DNA from 4 places in the Peribacillus sp. YIM B13477 genome. Region 1 is predicted to be linked to each of the others. Evidence: riboswitches for the same ligand, from Rfam matches in the RefSeq annotation. Region 1 holds a riboswitch; each other region holds the start of a gene.
What was found. A riboswitch is a leader RNA that binds a small molecule or an ion and turns the genes downstream of it on or off. The one in region 1 is predicted to bind S-adenosylmethionine.
Positions count from the first base shown of each region.

Region 2: linked by a shared signal. The riboswitch ahead of ACFX4H_RS19065 (5-methyltetrahydropteroyltriglutamate--homocysteine S-methyltransferase) and the one ahead of ACFX4H_RS18330 (methionine ABC transporter ATP-binding protein) in region 1 are both predicted to bind S-adenosylmethionine.
Region 3: linked by a shared signal. The riboswitch ahead of ACFX4H_RS09860 (methionine biosynthesis PLP-dependent protein) and the one ahead of ACFX4H_RS18330 (methionine ABC transporter ATP-binding protein) in region 1 are both predicted to bind S-adenosylmethionine.
Region 4: linked by a shared signal. The riboswitch ahead of ACFX4H_RS09815 (methionine ABC transporter ATP-binding protein) and the one ahead of ACFX4H_RS18330 (methionine ABC transporter ATP-binding protein) in region 1 are both predicted to bind S-adenosylmethionine.

Region 1 is NZ_JBHZPD010000006.1:136,712-140,573, forward strand. It holds gene ACFX4H_RS18325 (O-acetylhomoserine aminocarboxypropyltransferase/cysteine synthase family protein) at 49-1,359, shown strand; SAM riboswitch class I at 1,477-1,589, shown strand; gene ACFX4H_RS18330 (methionine ABC transporter ATP-binding protein) at 1,735-2,769, shown strand; gene ACFX4H_RS18335 (methionine ABC transporter permease) at 2,762-3,430, shown strand; gene ACFX4H_RS18340 (MetQ/NlpA family ABC transporter substrate-binding protein) at 3,446-3,862, shown strand, end outside.
Region 2 is NZ_JBHZPD010000006.1:275,462-279,323, forward strand. It holds gene ACFX4H_RS19055 (CaiB/BaiF CoA transferase family protein) at 1-244, shown strand, start outside; gene ACFX4H_RS19060 (hypothetical protein) at 507-1,034, shown strand; gene ACFX4H_RS19065 (5-methyltetrahydropteroyltriglutamate--homocysteine S-methyltransferase) at 1,179-2,282, opposite strand; SAM riboswitch class I at 2,588-2,689, opposite strand; gene ACFX4H_RS19070 (hypothetical protein) at 2,846-3,265, shown strand; gene ACFX4H_RS19075 (glycerol-3-phosphate responsive antiterminator) at 3,438-3,862, shown strand, end outside.
Region 3 is NZ_JBHZPD010000002.1:640,293-644,154, reverse strand. It holds gene metC (cystathionine beta-lyase) at 1-742, opposite strand, end outside; gene ACFX4H_RS09860 (methionine biosynthesis PLP-dependent protein) at 739-1,851, opposite strand; SAM riboswitch class I at 1,938-2,051, opposite strand; gene fumC (class II fumarate hydratase) at 2,378-3,760, shown strand.
Region 4 is NZ_JBHZPD010000002.1:630,949-634,810, reverse strand. It holds gene ACFX4H_RS09825 (MetQ/NlpA family ABC transporter substrate-binding protein) at 1-288, opposite strand, end outside; gene ACFX4H_RS09820 (methionine ABC transporter permease) at 345-1,013, opposite strand; gene ACFX4H_RS09815 (methionine ABC transporter ATP-binding protein) at 1,000-2,016, opposite strand; SAM riboswitch class I at 2,086-2,190, opposite strand; gene ACFX4H_RS09810 (MBL fold metallo-hydrolase) at 2,474-3,298, shown strand; gene ACFX4H_RS09805 (hypothetical protein) at 3,363-3,551, opposite strand; gene ACFX4H_RS09800 (YheE family protein) at 3,637-3,840, opposite strand.

The sequences.
Region 1 (3,862 bases):
AGATTTCATATAAATCCAACTAAATCCATAGAAAAAAGGTGAAATTATATGTCAGAGAAAAAGTTGCGTTTCGAAACATTGAGTGTTCATGGCGGTCTGCAAGCTGATGAAACAGGTGTCCGTGCCGTTCCTATCTACCAAAGCAATGCATACTTGTTCAAGGATACCGACCATGCAGCGAATTTATTTGGCCTAAAGGAGAATGGCTATATATATTCACGGCTTCATAATCCCACGGTCAGCGTTTTTGAGGAAAGAATGGCCTTATTGGAAGGCGGTATCGGCGGATTGGCAACGGCAAGCGGAATGGCCGCCATCTCACTTTCGATCCTGAATATTGCTGCCGCAGGGGATGAGATTGTTTCAGCCTCTACATTATATGGCGGTACGTATAACCTTTTCGAAAACACTCTTCCTAAATATGGGATCAAAGTGAAGTTCGTTTCTCCCGATGACCCTGAGAATTTTAAAAGGGCGATTACACCAAGAACTAAAGCCATTTTTGCTGAAACGATCGGAAATCCAAGTTTGAGGGTGCTCGATATTGAAGCGGTAGCGGAAATCGCCCACGAAGCCGGCATACCTTTAATCATTGATAATACCTTCGCAACACCGTATCTTTGCAGACCAATTGATTTTGGAGCGGATATTGTCATCCATTCCGCTACAAAATGGCTTCTTGGAAATGGAACGACGCTAGGCGGTGTCATCGTGGATGGAGGAAAATTCGATTGGAACTCGCCAAACTATCCTGGCTTCACGGAGCCTGACCCTAGTTACGACGGTCTGGTATACGCCGAGGCAGTTGGCCCTGCCGCATTCATAACGAAAGCCCGAGTCCAGTTACTCCGTGATTTGGGCCCTACGCTAAGTGCCCAAAGTGCATTCCAGTTTACGCTTGGACTTGAAACGCTGCATGTAAGGATGAAAGAGCATCTATCAAACACCAAGTCTGTCATTCAATATTTAAAAAACCATCCTGCCGTGACCTGGGTTTCACATCCTGGTGATGAGGATCATCCCGATAAAGCCCTTGCGGATAAATATTTGCCAAAGGGAGCTGGATCTGTCGTCACATTTGGGATTCAAGGTAATCGCGAAGCTGGGGCAAAACTTATCAATTCGGTGGAATTATGGTCCCATGTGGCGAATGTAGGGGATGCGAAGAGCTTGATCATCCACCCAGCAAGTACCACCCATCAACAATTGAATGAGGCAGGTCTTGCGAAAGCGGGTGTAAGTGCCGATCAAGTCCGTTTATCGATTGGGATTGAAAATGTAGACGACTTAATAGAAGATTTGGAGCAGGCAATTGAAAAGGCGACGAACATCGTCTCCTTGACTTCCAAAACGCTTTAAGCAAAGTTCCTGTTCATTCTTGTACTAGAAATAATATACATTGCGCTCCTTTTTTATCTATGATAAAATTTCTCCATACTAAAGAACTTAATGATGTACAAATATTCTATATATTAGCTCTTATCAAGAGAGGTGGAGGGATGTGCCCGATGAAACCCGGCAACCGACAAGGTGATTTCCTTGGAAAGGTGCCAATTCACACAAAGTTTAATCACTTTGGAAGATGAGAGGAAGGCCTGATTCTTCACCTGCCTTTCTGCTCATGCAGAAAGGTTTTTTCTATTTTAATTGGGAACATGATAGGAGAAACAGACTAATAATGTAGAGAAATCAACTAAGTTCATAGGTTTTATTGGATAAAAGAGGTGAGGGTTAATGATTACATTGACGAAAGTCAGTAAGCTGTTCCGAACAGGAAAAGGAAACAGTGAGACGATCAAGGCTGTAAATAATGTGAATGTTGAAATAAATAAAGGCGAGATTTTCGGGATCATCGGTTACAGTGGAGCGGGGAAAAGTACTTTGATCAGAATGCTCAATGGATTGGAAACACCGACAGAGGGATCCGTTGTGGTGGCTGAAAAGGAAATTTCAAAAATTAAAGGGGCTCAGCTCCGTAAGGCCCGTCAAGAAATCAGCATGATTTTCCAGCATTTCAATCTATTATGGTCAAGGACCGTTCAGGAGAATATATCTTTCCCGTTGGAAATTGCAGGAGTTTCTAAACCTGAACGCACCAAGCGTGTGAACGAATTGATCAAGTTAGTCGGACTTGAAGGCAGGGAAAAGGCCTATCCTTCGCAATTAAGCGGAGGGCAAAAGCAAAGGGTGGGAATAGCCAGGGCTCTGGCAAATGACCCTAAAGTGCTTCTGTGTGATGAAGCGACTTCTGCTTTGGATCCGCAGACTACCGACTCCATACTCGAATTGCTTGTTGACATCAATAAGCGTTTGGGATTGACGATCGTCTTGATTACGCATGAAATGCATGTAATACGTAAAATCTGCCATCGTGTCGCCGTGATGGAAAGCGGGCAGGTTGTTGAACAGGGTCCTGTCCTGGATGTTTTCAAGAATCCTAAAGAACAAATGACGAAGCGTTTCGTGCAACAGGTAACGGAACCGGAAGAAACGAAAGAAACGATGGACCATTTGCTCGAACGCTATCCAGCAGGCAAAGTGATTCAATTGACCTTTGTAGGTGATCATGCAGAAAGCCCATTGATCACCAAGCTTGTACGTAACTTCGAGTTGGATGTCAATATCGTTCAAGGTAAGATATCCCAAACAAGAAGCGGTTCATATGGAACATTGTTTATCCATCTAGATGGCAAAGAGGATGAAATGCTCCGCGCAATCGAATTCATTAAAGCACAGCAGGTAGGCGTGGAGGTGATTACTCATGCTTGAAGAATTATTGCCGAATGTTGATTGGGAAGACATCATTGAAGCTACGAAAGAAACGCTTTACATGACAAGCGTCTCTGTAGTGGCAACCTTTTTTATAGGCATAATACTAGGATTGATCCTTTTCCTGACAGGGAAGGGTAATATGTGGCAAAACCGGGCTGTCAACGGAGTCATGAGTGCTGTCGTCAATATATTCCGCTCCATTCCATTTCTTATTTTGATCGTGCTGCTCATTCCTTTCACTAAAGCGCTTGTCGGTTCCATGATCGGTGAGAACGCTGCACTGCCGGCACTTATTATCGGTGCTGCCCCATTTTATGCGCGTATGGTTGAAATCGGCCTTCGTGAAATCGATAAAGGTGTAATTGAAGCCGCTAAATCGATGGGAGCAAAAACGAGCACGATCATTTGGAAGGTCCTTCTTCCAGAGTCGATGCCTGCCCTTATTTCCGGGATTACGGTAACATCGATTGCATTGGTTGGATATACCGCGATGGCCGGGGTCATCGGCGCTGGCGGGCTTGGTAATCTAGCCTATTTGGACGGCTATCAAAGAAATCAAAATGACGTTACGCTTGTAGCGACAATCGTTATTCTAATTATCGTCTTCATAATTCAAATTATTGGAGATGTGATTACATCTAAATTGGACAAAAGATAAAGGGAGATGAAGAGGATGAAAAAGTTTTTAGGATTTGCATTAATCTTAGTGTTATCTATCGCTTTGGCTGCTTGTGGAAGTGAAAAGGATAAAAGCGGCAGCGATACGGATAAAGAATCGAAGAAAATAGTTGTAGGGGCATCCAATGTTCCTCATGCAGAAATCCTTGAGGAAGCTAAACCGCTTCTTAAAGAAAAAGGAATCGATTTGGAAATTGAAACGTTCCAGGACTATGTTTTACCGAATAAGGCGTTGAATGATAAGGAATTGGATGCTAACTACTTTCAACACATTCCATATTTAGAGGGGCAAATTAAAGAAAATGGATATGACTTCGTCAATGCTGGCGGAATCCATATCGAGCCGATTGCTCTATATTCACAAAAATATAAAAGCATTGATAAACTTCCGGAAGGCGCAACAGTTATTATG
Region 2 (3,862 bases), 140 kb from region 1:
ATGGCAGGAGATATTCGCTGAATTCGAGGCTTGCGCAGAACCAGTGCTGACTTTCACCGAAGCGGCCGAGCATCCCCAATTGAAGGAGAGGGGAATGATCGTCGAGGTACCTGACGGAAAAGGGAATGTCCAGAGGCAAATCGCCTGCCCGATCAAAACATCGGTTTTCACCCCTGGATATAAACATGCAGGCTTGGAGCCAGGACAAAACAACGCAGAAATCCTTCGCACCCCCAATCGCTAAATAAAGATGTAAAGGCTATCGCTTTTCCGGGTTTTTTGGAAGGTGATAGCCTGTTTTTTTGAATGACGGAAAAAGCAGGGGAAGGGTCGATATAGTCGTTCGAAGGTCGAAGTGAAGCGGAAGGAGAACAATTATCATCTTATCATTTTTGGAAAGCAACATATTACCACTGTGAAAATTTACTAGTTATAACTAGTGTGGGCAGGGTATCAGAGTAGCATCCTGGTAAGGAAATCGCTGGTAAGGAGGGGGTTAGTTAAATATGTTTGGTCTCTCTGATATCATTAAATTTCTATTTTCCTTTTTTTTGATCATGCCGATCGTTACACTGATACATTTGAGCGGGCATATTTTCTTCGTTACGATCTTTGGGGGATCGGAAAAGAAAATCTTGATCGGGTGTGGTAATAAGCTTTTCGCCTTTCGGAACATAGAGGTGAGGAAATATTATTTTTGGAATGGGACTTGCGAGTTCAAGGGTTTGAAACATGATAATCGATTGACGAATACCCTGATCTATTTAGGGGGGGCTATCTTTAATTTAATCAGCATGCTGATCATATACAGCTTAGTGTATCAGAATATCCTGGACAGCTCGGTAATCTGGTATCAATTTATCTATTTTTCTTTCTACATTATGTTTTTCTCCCTGTTTCCGATGTATTTCTCGGACGGATCGCCTAGTGATGGGAAGGCTGCGGAATTGGCCTTGAGGAACAAGCTGGAAGATAGGGTGACGGATGATATATTCGTGAAGAAAATGGAGGATGATGACGATAGCTGCAAGTAAAAAGGGAACGTCCAGATGGCCGTTCTTTTTTTTGTTTGCTTTCAGTTTTAGGGTTTTAAGTATAAACCTAATCGGCACGCTTATATTGAAGCCGATTAGGTTGTTCGAATCCTGTAAATAAGTTTTAAAGTCTCCGTAAAATAATCATTCCCATACTTCTTTCGCTACATCAACGACGAATTTCAGCTTTTCCCATTGCTGTGCTTCGGTTAGCTTGTTGCCGTGATGTGTGGAGGCGAAGCCGCATTGAGGGCTTAAGCATAATTGTTCGAGCGGAACGAAGTGCGATGCTTCTTTAATGCGTGCCTTAACAGCTTCCTTGTCCTCGATTTCTCCATTTTTTGAAGTGACGGCACCAAGTACGACCCGTGCACCGCCATTTGGAATGTATTCCAATGGTTTGAAATCCCCTGAGCGTTGATCATCATATTCCAAGAAGAATCCATCCACTTTTTCTTTTGCCAATAAAGTTGGGGCGATACGGGCATAGCTTCCTTCAAACGCCCATGTCGACTGGTAGTTTCCGCGACATAGATGGGTAGTGACGATAAGGTCTTCTGGTTTGCCTTCCAATGCGCCATTAATGACCCGAAGTGCAAGATCGATTAATTGTTCCCTCGTATATTTTCCATCTTTGAACTGGAAATCCGGGGCTGAAAGTCTGGCAATATATACATCATCCAATTGAAGGTAACGCACACCTGCTTCATAAAAGGCTTTCAAAGCATGCTGATAGGCTTTGATGATATCATTTGCATAGTCTTCAATATCAGGGTAGACGTCTTCATTATGAATGCCTGCAGCAAATAATTGATTCGGACTGGGAATGGTTTGCTTGGCAACGGCACGTCCGTTCACGACTTTATTCAATTCAATGAAATCACGAATGAAGGGATGTTCAGGGTTGAATGAAACCTTCCCGGTATTGCGAACATTATATCTCTCTGTTTCGACACCATCGAATGTAAGGCCTTTTTCAGTTACATAACCCTCGATGCCATTTAAATGTTCGAGGAAGTCAAAGTGCCACCATGTCCGTCTGAACTCACCGTCCGTAACGGCCTCTAAACCAACTTCGATTTGTTTATCGACGATCCGATTGATTTCTTCAGTTTCAATTTCACGAAGCCGCTCAGCTGAAATGGTACCTTCCTTAAAGTCCTTTCTGGCAATATGTAAACGTTCCGGTCTTAATAAACTTCCGACGTGGTCCGCCCTGAATGGTGCTTTCGTTAATGTGATTGACATGTTGATTCCTTCTTTCCTTTTAAAAATAAAAGCTCTTTTCGTAAAGATTGTTGTTTTTAAACGAAACTATTTAAGGTTGATTGGAGCGGAAGTGCGAGACTCCTGCGGGAGCAGCGGGAGAGGTGAGACCCCACAGGCGTTTACGCCGAGGAGGCTCACCGCCCGCCCCGCGGAAAGCGAGCATCTTGAGGGGAAATCAACCACAACCCATTACCTGGTAAATAGCAACAAAGTATGTGAAAACAGCCAAAATAAAACCTCTTCTTAAAAATAAGAAGAGGTGTTGGCAACAAAGCTATATACTCTTCTTATCTTCAAGTTTTTACACTTCTGGAATTAGCACAGTACAAGATCAGTCTGTTGCTGAGGCATCAAAGGGCCAGTCCCTCCACCTCTCTGGATAAGAGTTGTCTATTAAATTAACTATGACTATACAGGTAGTTTTTATGAAGGTCAAGGGGTGGAACCGGAATATTTCGAATATACCGTTTATTAATCCGGGCTGGAATGTTAACGGCATCAGGGAATCCGGCATATGCTTTGAGTGGGGAGGGAATGCAAGGATGAGTCCATTCAAAAATGGCATACCGATTACGGTAACTGAAGCCATGATAGAGAGAATCATAAAAATGAAATCATCTGGTCAGGATATTAAAGTCGAAATTACGCCAAAGCATATTGAGCTTTCCGGAACGATGGAAGTGAAAAAAATGATGTTTAAGAAAAATGTGGCTTTCCGGATTACATTAAAACCGGTTCATGTGGACAAAAGAACGATTTCATTTGAATTAGTAGAAATGGAACCCATTGACAGGAATTTCATCAACCAAAGGATATTTAACAGACCGCCATTTTTTGAATATGAAAAAAGAGCGATCAAAATGAATGTTAATGCTTGGAGCATCGTGAGAAAAATTCCCATTGGCACAATTAAATCGTATGAACTCGTCGAAGGTGCATTGAAAATGAAACTTTCTTTATGATTCAAGGGGATATTTTACATATATCCTTAGCCGCAAACTATAAAGGGTGTGAAAGGTATGATAGTGTTAAGGTTACATGGCTCATGAAAAAATGTGTTTGATAAATCAAGTTCTTTAAAATATACTAAATGACTTGAAGTTTTGAGTTTTTCTGGGAATGAGGAGGATAATGATGGATCAGAAGATTTTGCCTGCTTCAGCAAGCATGAAGGATTTTGAAAGATTTCTAGAAAGTTCCTATGAAATAGGTGTGTTTCTTGATTTGCATATCTCACAATTGAAAAATGTAAGTATGATGGCAAAGCAGCATAATAAGAAAATGATTTATCATGTCGATTTGATCCATGGCATAAGAAGTGATGAGTACGCGACAGAATTCATTTGTCAGGAATATAACCCCTATGGGCTGATTTCGACTAAATCAAGCGTTATATTGAAGGCGAAGCAAAAGGGGGTCATTGCCATCCAGCGAATCTTTTTAATTGACTCACATGCACTTGAGAAAAGTTATAAGCTGGTGCAGAAAACCAAGCCGGATTATATCGAAGTATTGCCGGGCGCCATGCCATGGATGATAAAAGAAGTGAAGGAACGATT
Region 3 (3,862 bases), on a different contig from region 1:
TCAAGCCTCTCATTACGAGCCAGGCATCCTGGACACCAAGGACCGCTCCAAAGGAGTTTTGAAGCGAACCGAGTCTTGCCGCCAATTCCGGATCTTTCACGACCGCAAGCCCAGCTACCACATCACTATGTCCGGATAAAAACTTCGTCGCGCTATGAAGGACAACATCAGCGCCCAGATTCAGCGGTTTTTGCAATGCGGGCGTCAAGAATGTATTATCAACAAAACTTAAGGCACCGGCTTTTTTTGCGATATCACATACAGCTTGAATATCGGTCACTTTAAGTAAAGGATTTGAAGGCGTTTCAATGTATATGGCCCTGGTATTTGGCTGAACCGCCGCTTTGACACTTTCAAGGTCTGTCATGTCAACGAAGGTATGCTCAATATTGAAACGGTTCAATACGCTTGTGACCATCCTGAACGTTCCGCCATACACATCTTCGGAAATGACGATATGATCCCCGGCAGACAATAGCAGGAAGGCTGTTGAAATGGCAGCCATACCTGATGAAAAGGCAAAGCCGTGAGTGCCTTCCTCAAGTTCGGCAATGATGTCTTCAAGTGCCTCGCGGGTTGGGTTCCCGCTTCTGCTGTAGTCATATTTGCCGAATTGATCGATATCGGATTGATGGAAAGTCGATGCATGCTGGATGGGGACGCTCACACCGCCCGTTGCCGGATCGAATTTATGTTGATTATGAAGTAATTTCGTTTCAAAGCTAAAATTTTGATCTGTCATCGTAGTGCCTCCCTTTTTACATGTGCGAATGCTTGCTGCAAGTCACCAATCAAATCGTCGCTATCCTCGATGCCAACGGAGAAGCGGAGCAGTCGGTTACAAACCCCGTTTGCCGTTCTGACTTCAAGCGGTATATCGGCATGTGTTTGTGTGGCAGGATAGGTGATGAAGCTTTCAACTCCTCCCAGGCTTTCTGCAAAGGAAATTAATGAGAGCGATTGTAAAAATGGGTTGACCGCCGCTTCATCAATGATGCGGAAAGAAATCATGCCGCCCCGGCCTGGATACAATACGTCCGTAACACAATCATGCTCCGATAAGTAATCTACAAGTATCTTGGCATTCTTTTCATGACGCTCCATCCGCAATGCCAGGGTTTTCATTCCGCGCATCAACAGCCAAGAATCAAATGGGCTCAAGACAGCTCCAGTGCCATTATGATGGAAGGCAAGTGCATCACATAATTCAGCGCCGCTAGCAACGATCAGTCCGGCGAGCACATCATTATGACCACCGAGATACTTGGTTGCACTGTGGATCACAATATCAGCTCCAAGCAAGATGGGTTGTTGAATAAGAGGCGTGTAAAAAGTGTTATCAACGATTAGCAATAAATTATATCGTTTAGCCAATGCGGCAACGGCGCTAATATCCGTTTGCTGCATAAGAGGGTTAGTGGGAGTTTCGATGAAGATGGCTTTCGTGTGAGGAGTGATGGCTTTTTCGATATCCTCCAAACAACAAGTGTTTACATAGTCACACTGCAATCCCCATTTTTTAAAACCTTGTTCTAACAGCCGATATGTACCGCCATAAAGATCTTCACTGACAATCCACGCATCCCCGGATTTAAAAAGGGCGAGTATAGTGGAGATGGCGGCCATTCCTGAACTGCAGGCATAGCCTTGGTCTCCTTTTTCCAGATCGGCGATGGATCGCTCCAATAGCTGGCGGGTAGGGTTACCTGTCCTTGTGTAGTCGAATCCCGTCGATTGACCGATTCCTTCGTGGCGAAAAGCTGTTGAAAAGTATACCGGCGGATTGACTGTTCCTGTCGCCGTTTCACTGCGATTTCCTAATTGAGCAAGATATGTTTCAGGTTTATACATGGTTTTCACTGCTCCTTTGAGTTAAATAAAATAAAAAAAAGTCTTCTTTAAGAAGAAGACTTTGATTAAGTAGGGACGAGTCATTCTTCTTATCTTCCAAGTTCATAAACTTGTGGAATTAGCACCTTTTCATTGGTTTGAAACAAATGAAGGTTGCTGAGGTGTCATCGGGCCATTCCCTCTACCTCTCTCGATAAGAGTTTAGATTATTCAATTTCTTTTGAATTTACTATATATACAAAACGCTGTCAAGGACATTTTGGGGGTGATGATGTGTTTGTGTTCATGGCCAGGTCAATTGAAGCCTAGAGGTGCCTACACTTTATGTGTCAAAAAAGAATATCCAAATTTTCATCTAAATATGAACGGCCTAGGATTTTCCAGAAATATGGAAAGGGTCAGCGGGATATTTTTGCTTTAAAATAATAAAGTTTGTACAATGTATGGAGAGAAAGAATAATCCGACATTATTCATTTCATATGCAAAAATTCTTCAATGAATAGTGCAAACTTAGGAGGAGAATACATGGAATACAGAATCGAACGAGATACGATGGGTGAAGTGAAAGTTCCTGCTGATAAATATTGGGGAGCACAAACTGAGAGAAGCCGTAACAATTTTAAAATCGGTAACGAAAAAATGCCGATTGAATTGGTTCGTGCATTTGCATACGTTAAACAAGCTGCTGCAAAGGTGAACTATGATCTTGGTGACCTTTCCGAAGTTAAAAAGAACGCCATCGTCAAGATTTGCGGCGAAATCCTTGAAGGTACGCTTGATGAACATTTCCCGCTTGTAGTGTGGCAAACGGGAAGCGGTACGCAAAGTAATATGAACGTGAATGAAGTGGTCGCTAACAAAGGGAATGAATGGTTAAAAGAAAATGGTGAATCGGAAATCCTTCATCCGAATGATGATGTTAACAAGGCACAAAGCTCAAATGATACTTTCCCGACCGCCATGCATATTGCAGCCTTTATGGAAGTCGCTGAAAAATTGGTTCCTGCCATCAAAGCACTTCGTGATACATTCGATACAAAAGAAAAAGAATTTTGGGATGTCGTGAAAATCGGCCGGACACATCTTCAAGATGCTACACCATTAACATTAGGACAAGAAATTTCCGGTTGGAAAGCGATGCTCGATAAAGATTTGGCGATGATTGAGGAAAGCAGCCAAAAACTATTGAACCTTGCTCTAGGCGGAACGGCTGTAGGAACCGGAATCAATACAAAGAAAGAATTCCCGGGACTTTCCGCCAAACAAATTGCAGCGGATACAGGATATCCTTTTGTCACATCTGATAATAAGTTCCATGCATTGACTAGCCATAACGAAATCGTCTATGCACACGGTGCTTTGAAAGCATTGGCGGCGGATTTAATGAAAATTGCAAACGATGTCAGATGGCTGGCAAGTGGACCTAGAAGCGGAATCGGAGAAATAGCCATTCCGGAAAACGAGCCGGGCAGCTCCATCATGCCAGGTAAAGTCAATCCGACCCAAAGTGAAGCGCTTACCATGATTGCGACACAAATCGTGGGTAACGATGCTACAATTGGCTTTGCAGCAAGCCAAGGTAACTTTGAATTGAATGTATTCAAACCAGTCATCATCTATAACTTCCTGCAAACGGTCAAATTATTGACGGAAGGCATTCATTCCTTCAACGATAATTGTGCGGTTGGCATCACTGCAAATGAAGATAAGATCAAAGAAAATGTAGAGCGTTCCCTTATGCTGGTAACAGCATTGAACCCGCATATCGGTTATGAAAAAGCAGCCAAGATCGCCAAAACTGCCTTCAAGGACAACTCCACGTTAAAAGAAGCGGCGTTGAAACTGGGGTTCCTGACGGAAGATGAATTCAAAGCATGGGTCGATCCTGCTAACATGGTTAATAAATAATTGGATGGAAGTACCCTCCCTCTAGCATTAGGGAGGGTGATTCCATGTGTTAAAATAATGGAATCGACAAATACTGAAATCATAAGTATCGGGAACAGGAGG
Region 4 (3,862 bases), on a different contig from region 1:
GTTATCCATGTATACTTTATGCTGGAAAAGGTTGGCGTCGATCGAGTTGTTGCCAAGCGACTTATTCGGCTGGATATAGTCGGTGAATTCGACGATCTCTATTTTGTATCCGAGATCTTCCAGACCTGGTTTGATGGCCTCCTTAACCATATCGGCGTACGGCCCGGTAGTCGCCCCGATCTTCAATTCTTTTTTGTCTTCTGTATTTGGGGATGCATTATCGCTCCCGCAAGCTGCCAAGCCGAGTGCAAGTGCACAGACTGATAATAACGAAGCTATTTTCTTCATTTGATATTCCTCCTGAGTAATGAAATGTATTGAGTCATTTAAAAAAATGATTGAACCTATCGCTTGTTAACTATGTATGAAACTTTGTCACCAACCATTTGAATGAGTTGCACAAGGCAGATCAGCACGACGATCGTCGTGATCATGACTGTGTTGTCATATCGGTAATATCCGTACCGGATGGCCAGGTCGCCAATTCCGCCACCGCCGATTGTCCCAGCCATTGCTGAATAACCGATTAGCGAAATGGTCGTTAATGTCAGTCCTTGAATGATTCCCGGTTTTGCCTCTGGAAGAAGTACATCCTTAATGATCATCCATGGAGTGGCACCTACGGCAATTGCAGCTTCAATCACTCCTCTGTCTATTTCACGTAATGCCGTTTCAACAATCCTTGCAAAAAAAGGGATTGCGGAAACGGACAGGGAAACAGAAGCTGCTCTTGGCCCTATCGTCGATCCCGTAAGTAGGTCCGTTAAAGGAAGGAGGGCGACCAAGAGAATGATGAACGGGATTGAACGGACAATATTGACTGCGAAACCGAGAGATCGATTCACGATGCCATTTTCAAAAAATAAATTCCTGGTTGTTGTAAATAGCAATACTCCAAGCGGTAAACCGATCAGCAGGGCTACTGCAAGAGAAACGCCGACCATATAAATCGTTTCAAGAAAGGCTTTATTAAGATCAGGTAAAATATTGACGATGGGATTAAGCAGTGACATGTTTTAACACCTCCACAGAACTGGAACGATTTTTTATATACTCCAATGCCGAATGGATTTGTACGGCATCGCCAATTAACTCGATGATTAAAATGCCTAAAGGAACATCCTGGATATACTCAATTTTACCGTGTAAAATATTCCCCTTTACTGCATGGGATTGGAGAGTATCCGAAAGAATCGACTCACCGGCGGTTTGCCCTTCGAATTGGATCTTAATAATCGTCCCTTCACTTTCATCAATCAAGTGCGAAGGGAGTTCGAAATCCAGTACACTGCTAATGAATTGCTTCGTTAATTCCTGTTTGGGCTGTGAAAATATTTCATAAACGGGTCCTTCTTCAATTACCCGGCCATCCTGCATCACGGCGACTCGGTGGCATAGTTCTTTGACCACTTCCATTTCATGTGTAATCAACACGATGGTGATACCAAGCTCACTGCTTATCTTTTTCAATAACTGTAAAATCGCTTTTGTAGTTGTCGGATCAAGGGCTGAAGTCGCTTCATCACATAATAGTACAGTGGGTTCATTTGCTAACGCTCGAGCTATGCCGACCCGTTGCTTCTGTCCACCGCTAAGCTGTGCAGGATAGACATCTTTCTTATCGCTGAGCCCTACGATTTCCAACAATTCCAATACACGTAACTTAGTCGCGTCCTTCGATCGATGCGCGGCTCTTAAGGCGAAAGCGACATTTTCATAAACGGTTTTTGAACTGACCAGGGAAAAGTGCTGGAATATCATTCCGATTTTTTGGCGTTGTTTACGAAGCTCTTTGCTAGATAAAGAGGTTAAATCAATGCCGTCGATAATGATATTTCCACCTGTCGGACGTTCAAGCAAATTCAAGCAGCGGAGTAATGAGCTTTTTCCAGCTCCGCTGTAGCCGACAATGCCATATATTTCACCAGTTTGAATGGTCAAAGATACGTTATCCACTCCGATAACTCGGTTTTTCTTCGAGACGTATTCCTTTCGGATTGAACGGATTTCAATCATGAGCTTTCCCCCTTAAACATTAAAAAAGCTGCCTCTATCATTCAGAAAGAGGCAGCGAAATCATATCTCGGCTTATCTTTCAGAATGCAATCATTCTGCAGGAATTGGCACCGTTCCCTAAGGGCGGTTGCCGGACATCACAGGGCCTGATCCCTCCGTCACTCTCGATAAGTAAATTATTATTTTAGAATATTTCAAGTTTTATAATATAATCTATATTATTTGTAAAATCCGGCAATGTCAATCGTTTCTTTTATTTTTTTGTCATTAAAACTGGTAAGGTCCGTTAAAACGATTCATGGAAAATGGGCTATTATGCAATAATCCAGCATTTTCATCGAGGCTATTTATTCCAATATTTCCTTGTCAAAAAGGTAAAGTGGTACTACATTTATTATAGTAAAGTTAAAAAAAGGAAGGTAAAACTATTTTTGTACAATGATGGGGAGGAAACCGAATGATAGAGATCAAGACGATAAATGATGTGGTTTGCGTGCATGGGACTCCTGGCGGGAACAAGGGGGGGATGAGTGTGTATGTCTTTTTAACGGATGGCCTATTGATAGATACTGGCGCACAGATTTTATTGGAAGAGCTTATTCCATTCTATGAATCCGCAGACTTCGACTCAGTGGCCCTGACTCACTATCATGAAGACCATACGGGGGGCGCTGCCTGGATAAAGGAACATAAAAAGGTCCCTCTTTTCATTCACCCGATGTCGGTTGAGGTTTGTGCAAAGGATGCTGAATATCCTGAATATCGCAAAATTTTCTGGGGAAAGAGAGACGCCTTTAAAGCTGAGCCGCTAGGGAAGGCCATTCATTCCCGTACCCAAACGTGGGAGCCGATTTTTACCCCAGGTCATGCAAAGGACCATATGGTGTATTTGAATCACAATAATGGCGTGCTTTTTTCAGGAGACCTTTTCGTAACCCCAAAAACAAAGCTTGTCTTACGGGAAGAGTCCGTCCCGGTGATCATCGGTTCCATAAAAAGATTGCTTCAATATGACTTCGGGGAAGTGTTTTGCTGTCATGCTGGGCATGTTCCTGATGGGAAGGAGATGTTTCGAAAAAAACTGGATTATCTGGAAAACCTCCAAGGGGAAATTTTACGCTTGCATTCTCAAGGGCTGACCGTTCATGAAATCCAGCAGGTCGTTTTACCGAATCGCTATCCCCTTATCGAGATATCTGGGCATGAATGGGATTCAGAGCATATCATTACATCGATATTAAACGAAAATATTTTAAGTGCGAGGGAGAATGGGACTATTTGAATGCTATCCGTTTAACGGTCTGACTGATATGAAAGAGAGCTCTCCATAAGAGAGCCCACATTATTCATTTATTGACATTGGGATCTGTTTCATCATAAAAATCATGTGCTTCTTCGATGTTCTGAAGGTTAGCGACTTCATACACATTTCCGCCCGCCATTCCTTCATTGATGATACGGTCGATATCCAGGTAAACGGAGTCCTTGCCATCATATTCGGTATCCTTCAAAAATGTCATTTTTTCTTTATCCAAAAGAAATCCCTCCTAGCCTTTTCTTTAGTTTAGGCAAAGGAGTTTTTTTTATTCTGTTAAGCGATTTCATGAATGTAAAGGGGTTTCATTCATATACATGGAAGATCATTAGATCATGTATCATGCTTTTGAGTTTAGTTTCATCTGTTTCGGAAGGCGGATTGGCTGTCCACTCGATGGATCCATCTTTATGATACAAGGCTTTGACTGCCTGCTTGTTGAAATAAAAGGAAATTTTCCATCCTGGCAGATTCTTATGCAATGGTTCCCATTGAAAATGAGTGATCATATGTATTACCTCCATATATACT